3 regions of the Pseudoalteromonas sp. MBR-15 genome follow, and region 2 is predicted to be linked to each of the others. Evidence: predicted binding sites of a transcription regulator. Region 2 holds the regulator's gene; each other region holds the start of a gene.
What was found. Region 2 encodes LexA, which represses DNA repair genes until DNA is damaged. Its sites were predicted from a motif close to TACTGTATNNNNATACAGTA; they were not measured.
Positions count from the first base shown of each region.

Region 1 (5,691 bases), on a different contig from region 2:
CATAGAAATAGGCTGCTCGAGCTTTGAGCAAATCACGGGGAAAGTTGAAAATGGCCAAGCCGACTTTGGCTTGTTACCAATTGAAAACACAAGTTCGGGCAGTATCAATGAAGTCTTTGATTTATTACAACACGCCCAAGTTTCTATTGTAGGTGAAGTCACTCACAGTGTTGAGCATTGTTTACTTGCAATACCGGGCACTGAGCTTTCACACATCAATAAAATATATGCGCATCCACAACCTTTCGCACAGTGCAGTCGTTTTGTGCAAGGGCTCGGTGATATCCAACATGAAACCTGTGATTCGACATTTCACGCGCTACAATCCGCAGTTGAGAACCCGAATAGTGCGGCCATTGGCTCTGCTCAAGCGGGTAAAAATGTTGGCCTCGAGGTTGTTAAGTCTGGACTTGCAAACCAAAGTGAAAACCACAGCCGCTTTATTGTTGTTGCACGTAAACCATTGCAAGTCTCTAAACAAATCCCCACTAAAACAAGTTTGATTATGGCAACTAAACAGCAAGCAGGTTCGCTTGCAGATGCCTTAATGATATTTAAACACCATCAAATTAACCTTGTAAAACTAGAGTCTCGACCAGTGCCAGGAAATCCATGGGAAGAAGTGTTTTACGTTGATTTAGAAGCAAACCTAGATGATGCACATGTAAAACAAGCGCTAGAAGAGCTAAAAGAGCATACCCAATACACACGCGTACTGGGTTGTTATCAAAGTGAATCTCTACAAGCTGTGAGTGTTTAACCTTCATTCATACACATTAAGTAAAGGAGCCGTTGGCTCCTTTACTATTTATCTGCGTTGTTTTTACGAATATTCATCGCAGGCACTTGCACCCTGCGCAGTCCCTAAGCATAATCTTGAAAACAATTAGAAATGAGATTTTTCATGAGTTGGTTAGCTGAGTTAGCAAACAAAAGAACCCCTTGGGTATTATTAGCCTTAACGGCACTCGCATTTGAAATAACAGCCCTGTTTTTTCAATATAATATGGGTCTAGAACCCTGTATTATGTGCATATACCAACGCACAGCGATGCTTGGTCTCTTAGCCGCGGGTATCATTGGAGCAATAAACCCACACGCTGTAACCTACCGATTAATCGCCTTTGCAACGTGGGGAGTCTCTGCCATTTGGGGCTACTTTATCGCAAAAGAGCACATTGCTATGCAAAACAACACAGATCCATTTGCATTTAGCTGTGCGTTTGAGCCAAATTTTCCTAGTTTCATGCCCCTACATGAATGGATCCCGCACTTTTTCGCAGCAACAGGAGACTGTGGCAACATTGATTGGCAATTTGCGTCAATGAGTATGCCCGCATGGATGGAAGTCATCTTTGCCGCATATTCAATTGTTTTTGTCGGGGTTTTAGCAAGCCGCTTACTAGTCAAAAAGTCACTGTAATGATTTACTTTTTTAGCAGTCAAATTCCTGAATTAAAGACCTTTAAAGTAAGGCAGCGTCAGCAGATAATAGCAATTGCACTGAGCCACTTAAGCCCAATGCATAAAATCGTTTTATCTGTGTGCAAACTGGCATTTTTAGCGCCCTTGTTTCTAGGCCTTGCCTACTTTGAAGGTTGGATGCTTTTACCTTGGTTATTATTAGCGGGATTAAGCTACCCATTAATCACAACGCCGGTTGAAAATATGTTCGCTCAACCTCACCTGCGAAAAGCGATACAAGAGTTTAAACAGGGCGAATAGACGCCCTGTTTAAATTACTATTTAGTTAAAGCGAAATTTTTCCTTCTATTTTAGCGAATAATTTATCACCAATCCCCTTAACCTCTTTCAGTTGCTTAACTGATTTAAATGGGCCTTGATTCTTACGATGCTCAACAATGGCTTGAGCCTTCGATTTACCAATGCCAGGTAACTGAGAAAGTTGCTCTACAGTGGCTTTATTGATACTCACTTTTTGAATTTTTGTTTGCACTGACTCAGCTGGTTTTTCAGCGAGTGCCTGAGTCGCCGGCAGTAATGCAAGACTTGCTGCAAATAGTAAACTTGATAATAACTTCATTGTTTCCTCCATGATGTCCTTACGTGGACTGTTAAATAGTCTCGTCACCGAACACTAATTCCATTACATTCGTCACTAATTTGGTGACAAACTAAATAAAGTCAATTTATGCCTTTTTGTCAAATTAATGTCATAAAAAATACACACACGCAGCTTGCAAATTCGGCCCCAAACGATTACTGTATATAAAAACAGTAATCAAAGTAGCGATTACACGCTGCAAATGCCACGCTTGAATGCAGGAGAAATCATGGCTGTTGTTGTTAAATATGTTGTAGAAAGAAACGGAGTCGAGCGCATGACGTTTACTACCAAAAAAGAAGCTGATGCGTACGATAAAATGCTCGACATCGCTGAGTCGTTAGAGCTCATGCTTGAGAAGGTAGATGTACCATTAAGTGAGCAACAAATTGAATCTCTAGCCCTTGAAATAGCAAAAGAAAAAGACCAATTTATGGCTGTACTAAAAGGCGCTAAAGAACTGCCTAGCAAACCGAAAAAAGTCAAATCAGCTGACACAGATAAAGTCGCTGATATAAAAGAAAAAGCAGCCAGTTAATATCCCTTACTTTAGCAGCGGATATTATTCATCAAAGTAACCGGTCACTCTTAAAGTAGAGTTAAAAAAATTAACACAAAAAAGGGCAACTTATGTTGCCCTTTTTAATTACATTCTAAAGAATGACACTTAGCGTCCTAAAGTGACGATTCAACTTCATCAAATAATTGTGTAATTTCTTGTTTTGGCTCTGATGTATTCAAGCTAACGACCACAATGGCAATACTTGATAAGATAAAGCCCGGTACAATTTCATAAATAATGGCACTTAACTTTTCACCATCAATCGTAATCGGTGCATAAATCCAAAACAGCACTGTCGCAGCGCCCACAACCATTCCCGCTATTGCCCCTTGTAGGTTCATTCGTCTCCAATAAAGGCTAAGCAACACTAACGGTCCAAATGCAGCACCAAACCCTGCCCATGCATTGCTCACTAAATCTAATATAGAGTTATCACGGTCATAAGCTAAGTAGATAGCAAAAACGGCAACCAACATCACACTAACACGACCAATTAATACCAACTCTTTTTGAGACGCGTCGCGATTCAGGTAAATTTTATAAAAATCCTCAGTCAAAGAGCTCGAACACACTAATAACTGCGAAGAAATAGTACTCATAATCGCTGCTAAAATTGCAGCTAGGAGAAAACCTGCGATCAGTGGGTGGAAAATGAGTTCAGATAAAACTAAGAAAATTGTTTCTTTATCGTCGATTGGCATTTGGTTTTCAAGCATATAAGCCGCACCGAATAAACCAGTAAATACAGCACCAATTGCAGACAATGTCATCCAAGACATACCAATACGACGCATGGTAGGCATATCTTTAACAGAGCGCACTGACATAAAGCGAACAATAATATGTGGCTGACCAAAATAACCTAAGCCCCAAGCCATTGCCGAAATAATCGCAATTGTCGAGCCACCTGCAAACCAATCCATCATGTTAAGTGCATGAATTTCTGTTTCTTTGGGTGAGCTTAATAAGAGGTCGTAGCGAGCATTAGCCAAGGTATCCATGAAAGGCTGATCAAGCATTGTAAAAGTCGCAATAGGCACAGCTAATAACGAAATAAACATAATACAGCCTTGCACAAAATCCGTTAAACTTACTGCAAGAAATCCACCAAACAAGGTATACACAACCACAACACCCGTGGTGATATAGAGCCCCATTTCGTAGCTCATATTAAATGAGTTTTCGAATAATTTACCACCGGCAACAACACCTGATGAGGTATAAAGAGTAAAGAAAACAATGATCACAATGGCAGAAATAACGCGAAGAATATTCTTATTATCATCGAATCGATTAGCGAAGTAGTCTGGGATAGTAATCGAGTCATTCGCCTTTTCGGTATACACACGTAATCGCGGCGCTACGAGGAAATAGTTTGCCCAAGCACCTAATACGAGCCCTATTGCAATCCAAACTTTACTTAAACCAAATAAATACATTGCACCTGGCAGGCCCATTAACAGCCAACCACTCATGTCAGACGCACCTGCCGATAACGCAGCTACACTGGGTGATAAATTACGCCCACCTAGCATATAACCCGATACATCGTCAGTTGATTGCTTATAGGCATAAAGCCCTATTCCCAACATAACAATGAAGTACAATGCTAACGAAATTATCATTCCTGTTTCCAAATCAGCCTCCAAAAATTAATCAATGTAGGCTTCTAATCCAAATAATGACTCGCAAGTTACTTAGTTTTAAGACATTATTGGGATAAAAGCCGGTATCACACACGACTATATCATGCTTGTGCCCCACAACTCCAATTAAGCCGATGAGCTGTATAATTTACAATAACAACGGTTTGCTAACAATTTTTCTGATATTTAATTCAAGTTATAGAATTTAAGCACAATTTATCTTAGTCTTAAGGTCTTGAACAAGAGAATAAAATTACGTTTCCCGCATAAAATTTATTTAACTAATGCTATTTTAAGCTCAATGCAATATATTGCGGGAAGGAAATGAATTAACAGATGTGGACTTGCTTCAATTATGTATTTTTACGCTGCGCGCCAACCGATTTTAGATAAGGAAAAGAAACTCATAGGCTACGAGCTCCTCTTTCGGGATGGTGTAGATAATGTGTTTCCAGACATCGATGGCGATGAAGCAACTTCACGGCTTATTGAAGGGAGCCAGTTTAATTTCGGCTTAGAAGATTTAACCGACAATAAACCCGCTTTTATTAACTTTACTTTAGACACCTTACAAAAAGGCTATCCGCTGTTATTAGGTAAAGACCACGTTGTTGTCGAAATCCTTGAAACAATTCAACCTGGAAAACGCCTGCTTGCTTTAGTCAAAGATTTAAAAGAAAAAGGCTATACACTTGCCCTTGATGACTATATTCATCAACCTGTTTGGCGTCATTTTTATCCGTTTATCGATATTATTAAAATCGACTTTTTAAGCTCCGAGGCCGAGTCAATTAAAGAGGTAATTGAGGCAATAAAGCCTTTCCCTCATATAAAATTACTTGCTGAAAAAGTAGAAACCCACGAAAAGTATCAACTTGCTCTCGACCTAGGGTTTAGTTATTTCCAAGGTTTCTTTTTTTCAAAACCTGAAATGGTACAAAGTAAAACGCTGCCTCCTTCAGAGATGGCACTTGCTGAGCTTTTATACGAAACATCGAGTGTTGATCTAAACCTTAAGAAAATCACTGAAGTCTTTGAGCGTGATGTTAATTTATCTTATAAATTATTACGTTACTCAAACTCAGCCGCGTTTAAACGCCGTGCAGAAATAAGCACTATTAAACAAGCACTTATTGTATTGGGCAGTGAAGAAATTAAACGCTTCTTATCGCTACTTTTTGCTGCACAAGTGGCTGCTGATAAGCCTGCAGAGCTTATTCGATTATCACTCACTCGTGCTCGATTTGCAGAGTTATTGGCAATCAGTCACGGAAAATTCCGTGATACAGGAATGGCATTTTTAACCGGTATGATGTCCTTAATGGACGCTATTTTAGATGAAGAGATGTCTAGCGTAATGAATAAGTTGCCGTTGGCAAACGACATTAAAGTTGCGCTTCTTAAAGACGAAGGCCTTT
Region 1 is NZ_JBRJHH010000004.1:242,989-248,679, forward strand. It holds gene ACSSVW_RS07790 (chorismate mutase) at 1-760, shown strand, start outside; gene dsbB (disulfide bond formation protein DsbB) at 905-1,423, shown strand; gene ACSSVW_RS07800 (DUF6170 family protein) at 1,423-1,725, shown strand; gene ACSSVW_RS07805 (ComEA family DNA-binding protein) at 1,751-2,044, opposite strand; gene ACSSVW_RS07810 (YebG family protein) at 2,295-2,603, shown strand; gene putP (sodium/proline symporter PutP) at 2,741-4,252, opposite strand; gene ACSSVW_RS07820 (EAL and HDOD domain-containing protein) at 4,629-5,691, shown strand, end outside.
Region 1: the regulator LexA is predicted to act here: its motif matches at 2,222-2,241, upstream of ACSSVW_RS07810 (YebG family protein).

Region 2 (5,691 bases):
CGTTCATCATAATCCATGATATGCAGCATCCAGAAAAAGTCAAAAATGCGCCACAAGGTGCTACGAACAGTAATGACTTTACCGGAGTCGCCTTCTAAATAAACGGTTGTATTTAACCAATCGTTATAGCTCACTTGCCACACATTGGAGCGGTGACCGACTTCTCTCGCTCCTTTTTCTAGTAACTGCGCACCCGCGACATCCGCCTTGATGAGTAAGTGTGCATTGGCATTGGCAATAATTTCAGTTTTAGTTGGTGTGCTCATAGCACGACCTGATTGACCGTCAAAGTTAAACACGCCTTTATTAGTCGTCACTTCGATGATGGGAGTGGTTAAAAAATGACGGTATTGAATGCTATCAATTTGCTGAAATTGTTTGGTTATTTGGTCAAGAGAAGCGGGGTAATCATGCAAGGTAAATGGATTATCTAAGCTACGATTGGCTAAATGTTTACCATGTACTTTTTGAAGGGGGATGGAGCTCATTACTAAGCCCCCTAATAACCAAAAAAAGAGTTGTATGGCGAGTAAGTAACCCAGCCACTTATGCCCTTTACGGGCATATTTAAATACGCGCTTATTCATTGATTACCTCTTATTATTTTTTTATTGGGCAGCGGTATAGACAGAGCGACTCAACGCTCTTGCAGCATTTACTGTATTCTAAATTTGGTTTATGTACAAAACTGAGTTAAAGTTTCAGAGATATCAATAGAGGGTAAAAACGAGAGTATGTCGGAAATTCAATTTTTAAATGTAGATCTGGAACTTGAATCAAAACACGATATGAGTGCGCTGGTAGCTGATTTAAAGAAAAACGCCATGGTTTTACATTACGACCAAGATGAATACCGTCAATTAGCACGTATTGAAGCCGCGGCTGATATCAGCACACCAGATAAAGCTATCAACCAATTATGTGAACTTATAGAGTCGTGCTCACGCAATGCATTAAAGCAATGGTTGTCTTGCTCAAAGCGTACTTTCGATATTGGGTTTGAGTCGGGTGACTCACCTAAATGTTTTAATCAAGCCCTGCACGCAGACACCTTATTACGTATTTCAGCGATTGGCGCAGGGCTCGAAATTACTATTTATCCTGTTGAGCGTTAATCACTAACGCTTGACTACCGCTGCGGTCATTCGTGATACGCAGCATAGTTCACCTGCCGCATTCGTTATTTTAATTTCCCATACAGATGTTCGCTTACCTAAGTGCAGTGGCTTTGCCGTGGCTGTTAAGAGGCCTTTTCGAGAGGCTTTAATGTGATTGGCATTTATTTCTTGGCCAACAGCATAATATGCGGTGAAGTCGACCACAAAATTGGCTGCATAACTTGCTACAGTCTCTGCTAAAACAACATTAGCACCACCATGGACCATCCCCATAGGGTTATGATGCTCTGGAATAGCGGGCATAGTGGCCACTAAATAATCGTCGCCGATTTCGGTTATTTCAATGCCCATTGTTTTCATTAATGTGCCTTGCCCAGTAATACCCTGTTCGAGTTCTTTACATAATTCGAGGGTGAATGGTTGATACCAAATGCTCATTGTGTTTCCTTCGCAAACTAACTTCTTAAGTGAAATATCGGTATACAATATGGTATCTATCCCCACCGTTCAATGCTTGTTTTTTATCATGAGAGGAAGGGGAATTTAAATTTGCGATTTTCAGATAACTGTATATACTCACAGTTAAATGTACTGTATGGAAAACCAGTTGTATGCGCCCATTAACAAAACGCCAATCGCAAATTTTAGAACTTATTAAAGTATTTATTAAAGACACTGGTATGCCACCTACGCGTGCTGAAATAGCGCAAACATTGGGATTTAAAAGTGCCAATGCCGCTGAAGAGCATCTAAAAGCACTGGCAAAAAAAGGCATGATTAAAATGAAGCCTGGAGCAAGCCGAGGCATTCAATTAGTCGAAGAAGACGAGCCAGAACAGCTTGGCTTACCACTGATTGGGCGTGTTGCCGCGGGTGAACCTATTTTGGCGCAAGAGCATGTAGAAAGCCATTGTCAGGTTGACCCTGCATTGTTTAAACCCGCTGCAGACTTCTTATTGCGAGTTAACGGCATGAGTATGAAAGACATTGGTATCATGGATGGTGACTTACTGGCAGTACACAAAACGCAAGTTGCAGAAAATGGCCAAGTTGTTGTGGCACGTGTCGATGACGATGTGACTGTAAAGCGCTTAGAAAAAGCAGGACGTAAAGTATTTTTGCATGCTGAAAATGAAGAGTTTGCCCCGATTGAAGTGGACTTAGAGCATGAGTCATTTAATATTGAAGGCTTAGCGGTTGGGGTTATTCGCAACGCTGATTGGATGTAGCTTTTTATATTACGCGTTAATCGTTACAAGCAGAGTAATTCCTTTATCTGCTTTGCTAAACTTTTTTGAAACAACGCACCAAATTGATTCAATTTGGTGCGTTGTTTGTTTTTGACCGTTTACCTAAGATTTGTTAACCCTTACTTTCTACATAAAGCCTTATACGGCGCAGTTTTCCTTTCTTTTTAAGTTTTTATACTTGCCTTAAGTATTAATTAACGCGCTGATTATAGTTGTTATTTTTGCACCAAAATAAACATTTATTACCACAAAAACTTGCTTATTGCTCATTTTTTAACTAATTGGTTAAGTGCATTGTATTAACACCTATTTACGAAAAAGACACACAACAAATGTGTAAGGGGGTTAAACAATGAGTGTGTCGTTCACTGCGTCGTGATGATACACAGACCCAAGCTGTTTGCAGATGACACATCAACCATCGATTGGTTTGGGTATTTAAACAATAAAAAAAACGAATGGGCACCAGCTGTAACGCCTTTTCGCTTTGCGTCTTGCAATAGCATTAAAAGGAGCTGTCACATGGGTAAACTGCGTTACACCTTGTGGCTTATATTGGTAGCACTTCCGCAACTTGCTTTGGCAAATAGCCAATTCAATATGCGTAAAGGTGTCACTGATATAAGTAATAATGTTTATGAATTACATATGACGATATTTATTATCTGTTGTGTGATTGGCATCATCGTATTTGCGGTGATGTTTTGGGCTTTGATACATCATCGTAAGTCTAAAGGGGCAAAGCCTGCCCAATTCCATGAAAGCACGAAGGTCGAGATACTTTGGACTGCAATTCCATTTGTGATCTTAATCGCTATGGCGATCCCTGCTACCAAAACGCTTATTGCCATGGAAGATGCTTCAAAAGCAGATATTACAATCAAAGTAACAGGGTCGCAGTGGAAGTGGCACTATGAATACATGGGAGAAGATATTGCTTTCTATTCGATTTTAGCGACACCGAAAGATCAAATAGATAATCAAGCCGAAAAAACAGAGCACTACCTACTCGAAGTCGACAAACCTCTGGTGTTACCAATCAACAAAAAAGTACGTTTTTTAATGACCTCTGATGATGTAATACATTCTTGGTGGGTTCCTGATTTTGCCGTGAAAAAAGATGCCAATCCCGGCTTTATTAATGAAGCATGGACACGCATTAACGAGCCCGGTATGTACCGAGGTCAATGCGCAGAGTTATGTGGTAAAGACCATGGTTTTATGCCGGTGGTTGTTGAGGCATTGCCAGAAGATGAGTTTGCGACTTGGCTTGCAGACGCAAAACAAGCGAAAGAACAAGCCGCTGCTGCAGATGCCGCATTACTTGATCAAACTCTTTCGAAAGATGAATTAGTTGTTTTAGGCGAGCAAGTCTATATGGCCAGCTGCGCAGCCTGCCATCAGCCCACTGGCATGGGATTGCCGGGTGTATTTCCAGCCTTAAAAGGCAGCCCAATCGTGTTGGGCGATGTGAACGATCATATTGATATTGTTTTACATGGTAAGCCAGGTACAGCGATGCAAGCGTTTGATAAACAGCTTTCAATAAAACAACTTGCAGCAGTCATCACTTATAAACGCAATGCGTGGGGTAACAATACCGGTGATGTCATTCAACCGAGTCAGATTCAAGCAGCAATTGATGCAGCAGCGGAGGCGAACTAATGAGTAACGTTATTAATGAGCAAGCCACTGAGCATGCGCATCACGACCACCATCATCCAGCGAAAGGTTTCAAGCGTTGGTTATATACAACCAACCATAAAGACATCGGTAGTTTGTACCTGATCTTCTCGTTGACGATGTTTTTAATTGGCGGCGCCATGGCTATGGTGATCCGTGCTGAATTATTCCAACCAGGTTTACAATTGGTTGATCCTCACTTTTTTAACCAAATGACCACAGTACATGGGTTGATCATGGTATTTGGGGCTGTGATGCCCGCCTTTACAGGGCTTGCAAACTGGATGGTACCTATGATGATAGGTGCGCCAGATATGGCCTTACCACGAATGAACAACTGGAGCTTTTGGATTTTACCTTTTGCCTTCCTTATTTTATTGGCATCGCTGCTTATGCCCGGTGGTGGTCCCGCTTTTGGTTGGACGTTCTATGCACCGCTTTCAACGACTTACAGTAACGATAATACCGCGCTGTTTGTGTTTGCAGTGCATATTATGGGTATTAGCTCAATTATGGGCGCTATCAATGTCATTGTGACAATTGTAAACCTTAGAGCGCCGGGTATGACATGGATGAAACTGCCTCTATTTGTATGGACGTGGCTGATCACGGCTTTCTTACTGATTGCTGTTATGCCCGTGCTGGCAGGTGCCGTGACAATGGTATTGACCGATAAGTACTTTGCGACCAGCTTTTTTGATGCTGCTGGTGGCGGAGATCCGGTGATGTTCCAGCATATTTTCTGGTTCTTTGGTCACCCTGAAGTCTACATTATGATCTTACCGGCGTTCGGTATTATCTCAACGATTGTGCCGACCTTTTCGCGCAAAAAATTATTCGGCTATGCGTCCATGGTGTATGCAACCTCATCAATAGCACTCTTAAGCTTTATTGTTTGGGCACACCACATGTTTACGACAGGTATGCCGGTTGCTGGCGAATTGTTCTTTATGTACGCGACGATGCTGATTTCGGTGCCAACTGGGGTAAAAGTGTTTAACTGGGTGGCAACAATGTGGCGAGGCTCTATTAGCTTTGAAATACCCATGATGTTTGCAATCGCCTTTATTGTGTTATTTACGTTAGGTGGTTTTTCGGGGCTTATGCTTGCTATTACACCGGCCGATTTTCAGTATCATGACACCTACTTTGTGGTTGCCCACTTCCATTATGTATTAGTTACAGGTGCTGTGTTCTCCATTATGGCTGGGGCCTATTATTGGCTGCCGAAGTGGACGGGCAATATGTATAACGAGACCTTGGCTAAATGGCACTTTTGGTTATCGCTTGTAAGCGTTAACGTGCTGTTTTTCCCAATGCACTTTGTGGGGCTTGCAGGTATGCCCCGCCGTATTCCAGATTACGCACTTCAATTTGCTGATTTCAATGCCATCATCAGTATCGGTGGGTTTGCGTTTGGTTTATCGCAACTGCTGTTTGTTTTAGTGGTCTTTAAGTGTGCCAGAGGCGGCGAAAAAGCCCCCGCTAAAGTATGGGATGGCGCTGAAGGATTGGAGTGGGAAGTTGACTCACCAGCACCGTATCACACCTTTGAGACGCCACCGGAGATTAAGTAATGAATCACGCACCTTTGCTTAAAAAGCTGTTGTTAGCATGTTTAGCTATGTTTGCATTTGCCT
Region 2 is NZ_JBRJHH010000009.1:32,991-38,681, forward strand. It holds gene ACSSVW_RS13115 (hypothetical protein) at 1-587, opposite strand, end outside; gene ACSSVW_RS13120 (hypothetical protein) at 735-1,115, shown strand; gene ACSSVW_RS13125 (PaaI family thioesterase) at 1,119-1,556, opposite strand; gene lexA (transcriptional repressor LexA) at 1,730-2,347, shown strand; gene coxB (cytochrome c oxidase subunit II) at 2,891-4,033, shown strand; gene ctaD (cytochrome c oxidase subunit I) at 4,033-5,628, shown strand; gene ACSSVW_RS13145 (cytochrome c oxidase assembly protein) at 5,628-5,691, shown strand, end outside.

Region 3 (5,691 bases), on a different contig from region 2:
CCTAGAGTTACTCGAAAAAGTGGGTCTTAGCCACCGTGTGGGGCATTATCCTTCGCAACTTTCTGGTGGTGAGCAACAGCGTGTTGCAATTGCGCGTGCATTCATTGGTACGCCTAAAATTTTGTTTGCGGATGAACCCTCAGCAAACCTTGATAGCAAAAATGGTAGATTGATCGAATCTTTGCTTTTTGAACTGAATAAAGAACACGGTACCACGCTTATTTTAGTAACCCATGACGAACAGCTTGCTGAAAAATGCCAACAAATTTTACACATTGAAGCAGGTCAATTAGTAACAGTAAAAGAGAGCGAAGAGGTGCAAGCGAATGTGGGCTAAGTTAGCACTTAAATTGTTTTCACGTGAGTTTAAACGGGGTGAATTAACGGTGATCAGTGCAGCTATTGCTTTGGCTGTGCTCACCGTATTAACGCTTTCTATGGTAACAGACCGAATTGGTCAAAGTATTGCGCAAAAAAGTAGTGCCTTTATCGCTGCGGATCGTGTGTTGGCCAGTAATCATCAGTTACCAACAGAGTATTTGCAAAAAGCGCAGGAACAGAGCTTACGCACTGCAAAAATTACGTATTTCGATACCATGCTATTTGCAGGTGACGAAATGCAACTTGGCTCAGTAAAGGCGGTTTCTGATAGTTATCCATTAAAAGGCGAACTTAAAGTAAAAACACGCTTAACTTCAGATGTTATTGTTACTGACGAAGTGCCAAAAACAGGTGAGGTATGGCTTAGTGAGTCGGTGTTTTATGCGCTTAATATTCAGGTTGGTAGTCAAGTTGAGCTGGGCGCTGCAACGTTTACAGCAAGTCGAGTGGTTGCCGAAGAACCCGATGCTCCTTTTAATGTTTTTTCCAGTAGTCAACGCATTTTAATTAATGAACGTGACATAGACGCGACACAGGTGATCCAGCCGGGGAGTCGCGTGTTTTATCGTCAATTGTATGCCGGTGAGCAAAGTGACTTAGACACCTTTTATGCATGGCTTAAACCCCAAATGAAAGAAAACCAACAGTGGTATGGTGTTAAAGACAGGCAATCACCTATTGCGAACAGCTTAAATAGAGCGGAGAGCTTTTTATTACTGGCAGGTTTGTTAGGTATCATTTTAGCGGCAGTGGCAATTGCGGTATCGGCAAAACGCTACTGCGAAAGGCAATATGACCCAGTCGCAATGATGAAAACTCTTGGTGGCAGTAGGGCAACTATCCGTAAAATTTACTTATTACATTTAAGTTTAGTTTGCACAATGTCGGTCATTTTGGGGTTAGTTATTGGTTATTCTTTACAAATGATAGCCAGTGATTACCTTGCTCAGTCAATGGGCACAGAGCTGCCAAGCGCATCGGCAAAACCTTGGCTTATCGCAGTCAGTACAGGCGTGATTTGTGCCGTTATGTTCTCGATTAAGCCGCTGCTGGATTTATTTGATATTCCCCCATTGCGTGTACTTCGTCGCAACTTGGGTGACCGTTTATTAGTGAGCAAAATTCACCTTGCAATGTCGGCGCTAACGGTGTTTTTGTTAATGTGGTTGTTCAGTAATAACATTAAAATTACGGCCATTTTATTTACCTCAACAGCGTTTTTAATCGTGGTGCTATTTGGTCTATCGAAGCTTATTTTTGGTGGGGGTCGTAAGCTAGGCTTAAGTCCTGGTAATAGCTGGTCTTTAGCGATTGCTTCAATTCAAAAGCGAGCGAACGTAAATGCGGTGCAGCTTATAAGCTTTGCGCTTGCTATTAAATTACTGTTGTTTTTAATCGTACTTAAAAACGACATGATTTCAGATTGGCAGTCACAATTGCCAGCCGATGCGCCAAACTCATTTTTAGTGAATATAACGGAAGCTGAGCTTGAACCTATCACGTCGTTTTTAGCAGAGCGTGACATGCCTACATCAGATTTTTACCCGATTGTTCGTGGTCGTGTTAATGCCGTTAATGGTGAGCTGGTGGCTCGCGAGGTATCATTAGAAGACAATGAGAAAAAAGATGAAGAAGCACGTTCAGGTATTGGCCGCGAGTTAAATCTTACATGGCGCGCTGAGCTACCCAAGCAAAATGAGTTAATTGACGGTACATGGTTTACCGAGAGCTCAGTGGCAGAGGCGTCATTAGAAGAGTCAATGTTAGCGCGTTTAGATGTAGAGTTGGGCGATACACTCACCTTTTTAATTGGCGCTCAGTCATTCGATGCCAAAATTACCAGTGTACGTAAAGTAAATTGGAACACCTTAAAACCGAATTTCTTTATTATTTTGAGCCCCGATGTGCTGCAAAGTTTCCCTGCGACGTACATTTCATCGGTGCGTGTAAATAAAGATCAAAAGCGAGAGTTTAGTGAGTTATTACGTCAATACCCAACGGTGAATGCGATTGATGTTGAAAGCTTTATTAAGCAAATACGCTCAACAATAGAGCAAGTATCGTTAGCGATTGGCTTTGTACTCGCGATTGTTGTTGCGTGTGGTGCTTTAGTGCTTATTTCGCAAGTGCAAGCCAGCCTAGGTGAGCGTATGCAAGAAATTGTTATTTTGCGTACGCTGGGCGCTAAAGGGCGATTAATTAAAAACGCGACCTTGTATGAATTTTTATTATTAGGCTTTACGGCCGGTTTAGTCGCGGCAGTTGTCAGTGATGTTGCTTTGTTAATTGTACAAAAACAAATGTTCGAATTAGCAGGTAAGTTGCATCCACATATTTGGTTAATAGGCCCTGCAGCAGGTGGGTTATTTGTTGCGTGTTTAGGGTATTTAATGATAGCGCGCACTATGCGAAAAAATACTCAAGGTTTACTGCGGTCGCTAGGATAAAGACGATGTTTAAAAAATGCTCGCAATTGCGGGCATTTTTTATGAACTGTAATTAGTTACTGGTAATTTATACAGTGCTCTGGCATTATTAAATGCAGATGATGATTTTATAGATGGGTCAGTTAGTTGGCGATTATTTTAGGGATTGATCCTGGTTCACGATTAACAGGTTATGGGGTAATAGCCCACCAAGGTACTAAATTTACTTATTTAGGGAGTGGCTGTATAAAGCTTGCTGATCACGACTTTCCTATACGCTTAAAAATGATTTATCAAGGTGTTAGCCAATTAATTGAACAGTTTTCGCCTGATAACTTTGCCATTGAAAAAGTGTTCATGGCGCATAATCCTGACTCAGCACTTAAACTTGGTCAAGCCCGTGGGGCCGCCATAGTCGGTGCGTCAATGGCAGAGTTACCCGTATTTGAGTACTCAGCCAGACAAATAAAACAGGCGGTCGTGGGGAATGGTGGTGCCGATAAATCGCAAGTACAGCATATGGTTAAAAATATTCTAAAACTGCCGGGAACCCCGCAAGCCGACGCTGCCGATGCGTTAGCAATTGCCATTTGCCATGCTCACTCAGAACAAAATTTAATTAAACTTGCGGGCAGCGCGAGCAAAACCGTAAGAGGACGATTAAGGAAGTAATATGATAGGTCGATTAAACGGGTTACTTGTTGAAAAGCAGCCACCAGAAATACTTATAGAGGTAAGTGGTGTCGGTTACGAAGTGCAAATGCCAATGACCTGTTTTTATGATTTACCCAATGTGGGTGAACAAGCGGTTATTTATACTCATTTTGTTGTTCGCGAAGACGCACAGTTATTATTTGGTTTTAATAATAAAACTGAGCGTGCTTTATTTAGAGAGCTGTTAAAAGCAAATGGGGTAGGCCCTAAACTTGGCCTTGCTATTTTGTCGGGCATGTCGGCGCAGCAGTTTGTTAGTTGTGTTAACAATGAAGATGCGACAACCTTGGTTAAACTTCCTGGGGTGGGCAAAAAGACTGCAGAGCGCTTGGTACTTGAAATGAAAGACAGGCTAAAAAATTGGGGTAATGACTTATTCACACCATTTAGCGATAATGCCATTATTGAGCCTGCAAGTAATGATACGCTAGTAGCGAATAATGCTGCGGATGATGCTGTATCGGCACTTGAATCTTTAGGCTATAAACTACCGCAAGCGCAAAAAGCGGTAAAAGCTGTAAATAAACCAGGTATGACAACAGAGGTTCTTATTAAAGAAGCTCTAAAGTCAATGTTGTGAGTACACCATGATTGAAGCAGATCGCTTAATTGATGCGAGTGAACAAAGTAATGAAGACAGTGTCGATCGTGCAATACGTCCAAAACTATTAAACGACTACACAGGCCAGCCGCATGTTAAGCAACAAATGGAAATTTTTATTGAAGCCGCTCGTCATCGTGGTGAGGCGTTAGACCATTTACTCATTTTTGGTCCGCCGGGTTTGGGTAAAACAACACTGGCTAATATTGTAGCGAATGAGCTTAATGTAAACATTAAAACGACTTCAGGGCCGGTTCTTGAAAAAGCGGGCGACTTAGCCGCGCTATTAACTAACCTTGAAGAAGGCGATGTACTGTTTATTGATGAAATTCACCGCTTAAGTCCGCAAGTAGAAGAAATACTTTACCCCGCAATGGAAGATTATCAGCTCGATATTATGATTGGTGAAGGTCCTGCGGCACGATCAATTAAGCTCGATTTACCGCCTTTTACATTAATAGGGGCTACAACGCGTGCTGGCTCGTTAACATCGCCATTACGAGATCGTTTTGGCATTGTGCAACGCTTAGAGTTTTATTCGGTTGAAGATTTATCAAAAATTGTTGCCCGCTCTGCTCGATATTTAGATTTAATCATGTGTGACGAAGGCGCCGTTGAAATTGCTAAACGCTCACGCGGTACACCACGAATAGCAAACAGACTTTTGCGCCGAGTACGAGATTACACGCAAGTTAAATCAGACGGTAAAGTAAATGCCGAAGTCGCTGAACAAGCACTTGATATGATCGATGTTGATAAAAGCGGTTTTGATTACATGGACCGAAAATACCTTCTTGCCATCATTGAAAAGTTTATGGGTGGCCCCGTGGGTCTCGATAATTTAGCGGCTGCCATTGGCGAAGAAAAAGAGACTATTGAAGATGTCATTGAGCCATTTTTAATTCAACAAGGATTTATTCAACGCACGCCCAGAGGGCGACTCGTTTCTGATATTGCCTACCTTCATTTTGGTCTTACCCCAGATAAATAACAAAACCCCGCTTAGCGGGGTTTTTAGTTTTTAGACGTTAGATATTAGAAAGAAAGTAGATACTAGAAGGTAGATATTAGAAGGTAGATACTAGAAGGTAGATACTAGAAGGTAGATACTAGAAGGTAGACCGAGCGGGGGTTACTGTAGCGATTAAATATAAAAAAGCTTGCCTAAGGTTAATGTGGATTTATTTTGCACAAACCACAAACCACAAACCACAAACCACAAACCACAAACCACAAACCACAAACCACAAACCACAAACCACAAACCACAAACCACAAACCACAAACCACGATTGATGGTCTCATTTTAACATCTGTAATTCACATGCTGTTAAGTTATCTGTAGGTATTCTCATTGACGTTTGTGCAGGCAAAAAAAAGCCCGCATAAGCATGCGGGCAAACAACAAGTTGAAGGAAGTAATCCAGGGAACTACGGTTTTCTTAAAGAGGTTTTATCCTGTTTAAGTCAACCAAGTGCAATACGAAACTTCATATTGCAAAAAACGGAGCTTAATGAAAAAACTTTCAAAGGTTGCAGCTCGGTATGGGGAAATGATACGCAATGGTG
Region 3 is NZ_JBRJHH010000002.1:387,871-393,561, reverse strand. It holds gene ACSSVW_RS04775 (ABC transporter ATP-binding protein) at 1-337, shown strand, start outside; gene ACSSVW_RS04770 (ABC transporter permease) at 327-2,828, shown strand; gene ruvC (crossover junction endodeoxyribonuclease RuvC) at 2,955-3,479, shown strand; gene ruvA (Holliday junction branch migration protein RuvA) at 3,481-4,101, shown strand; gene ruvB (Holliday junction branch migration DNA helicase RuvB) at 4,109-5,113, shown strand; gene ACSSVW_RS04750 (hypothetical protein) at 5,477-5,691, shown strand, end outside.
Region 3: the regulator LexA is predicted to act here: its motif matches at 2,886-2,905, upstream of ruvC (crossover junction endodeoxyribonuclease RuvC).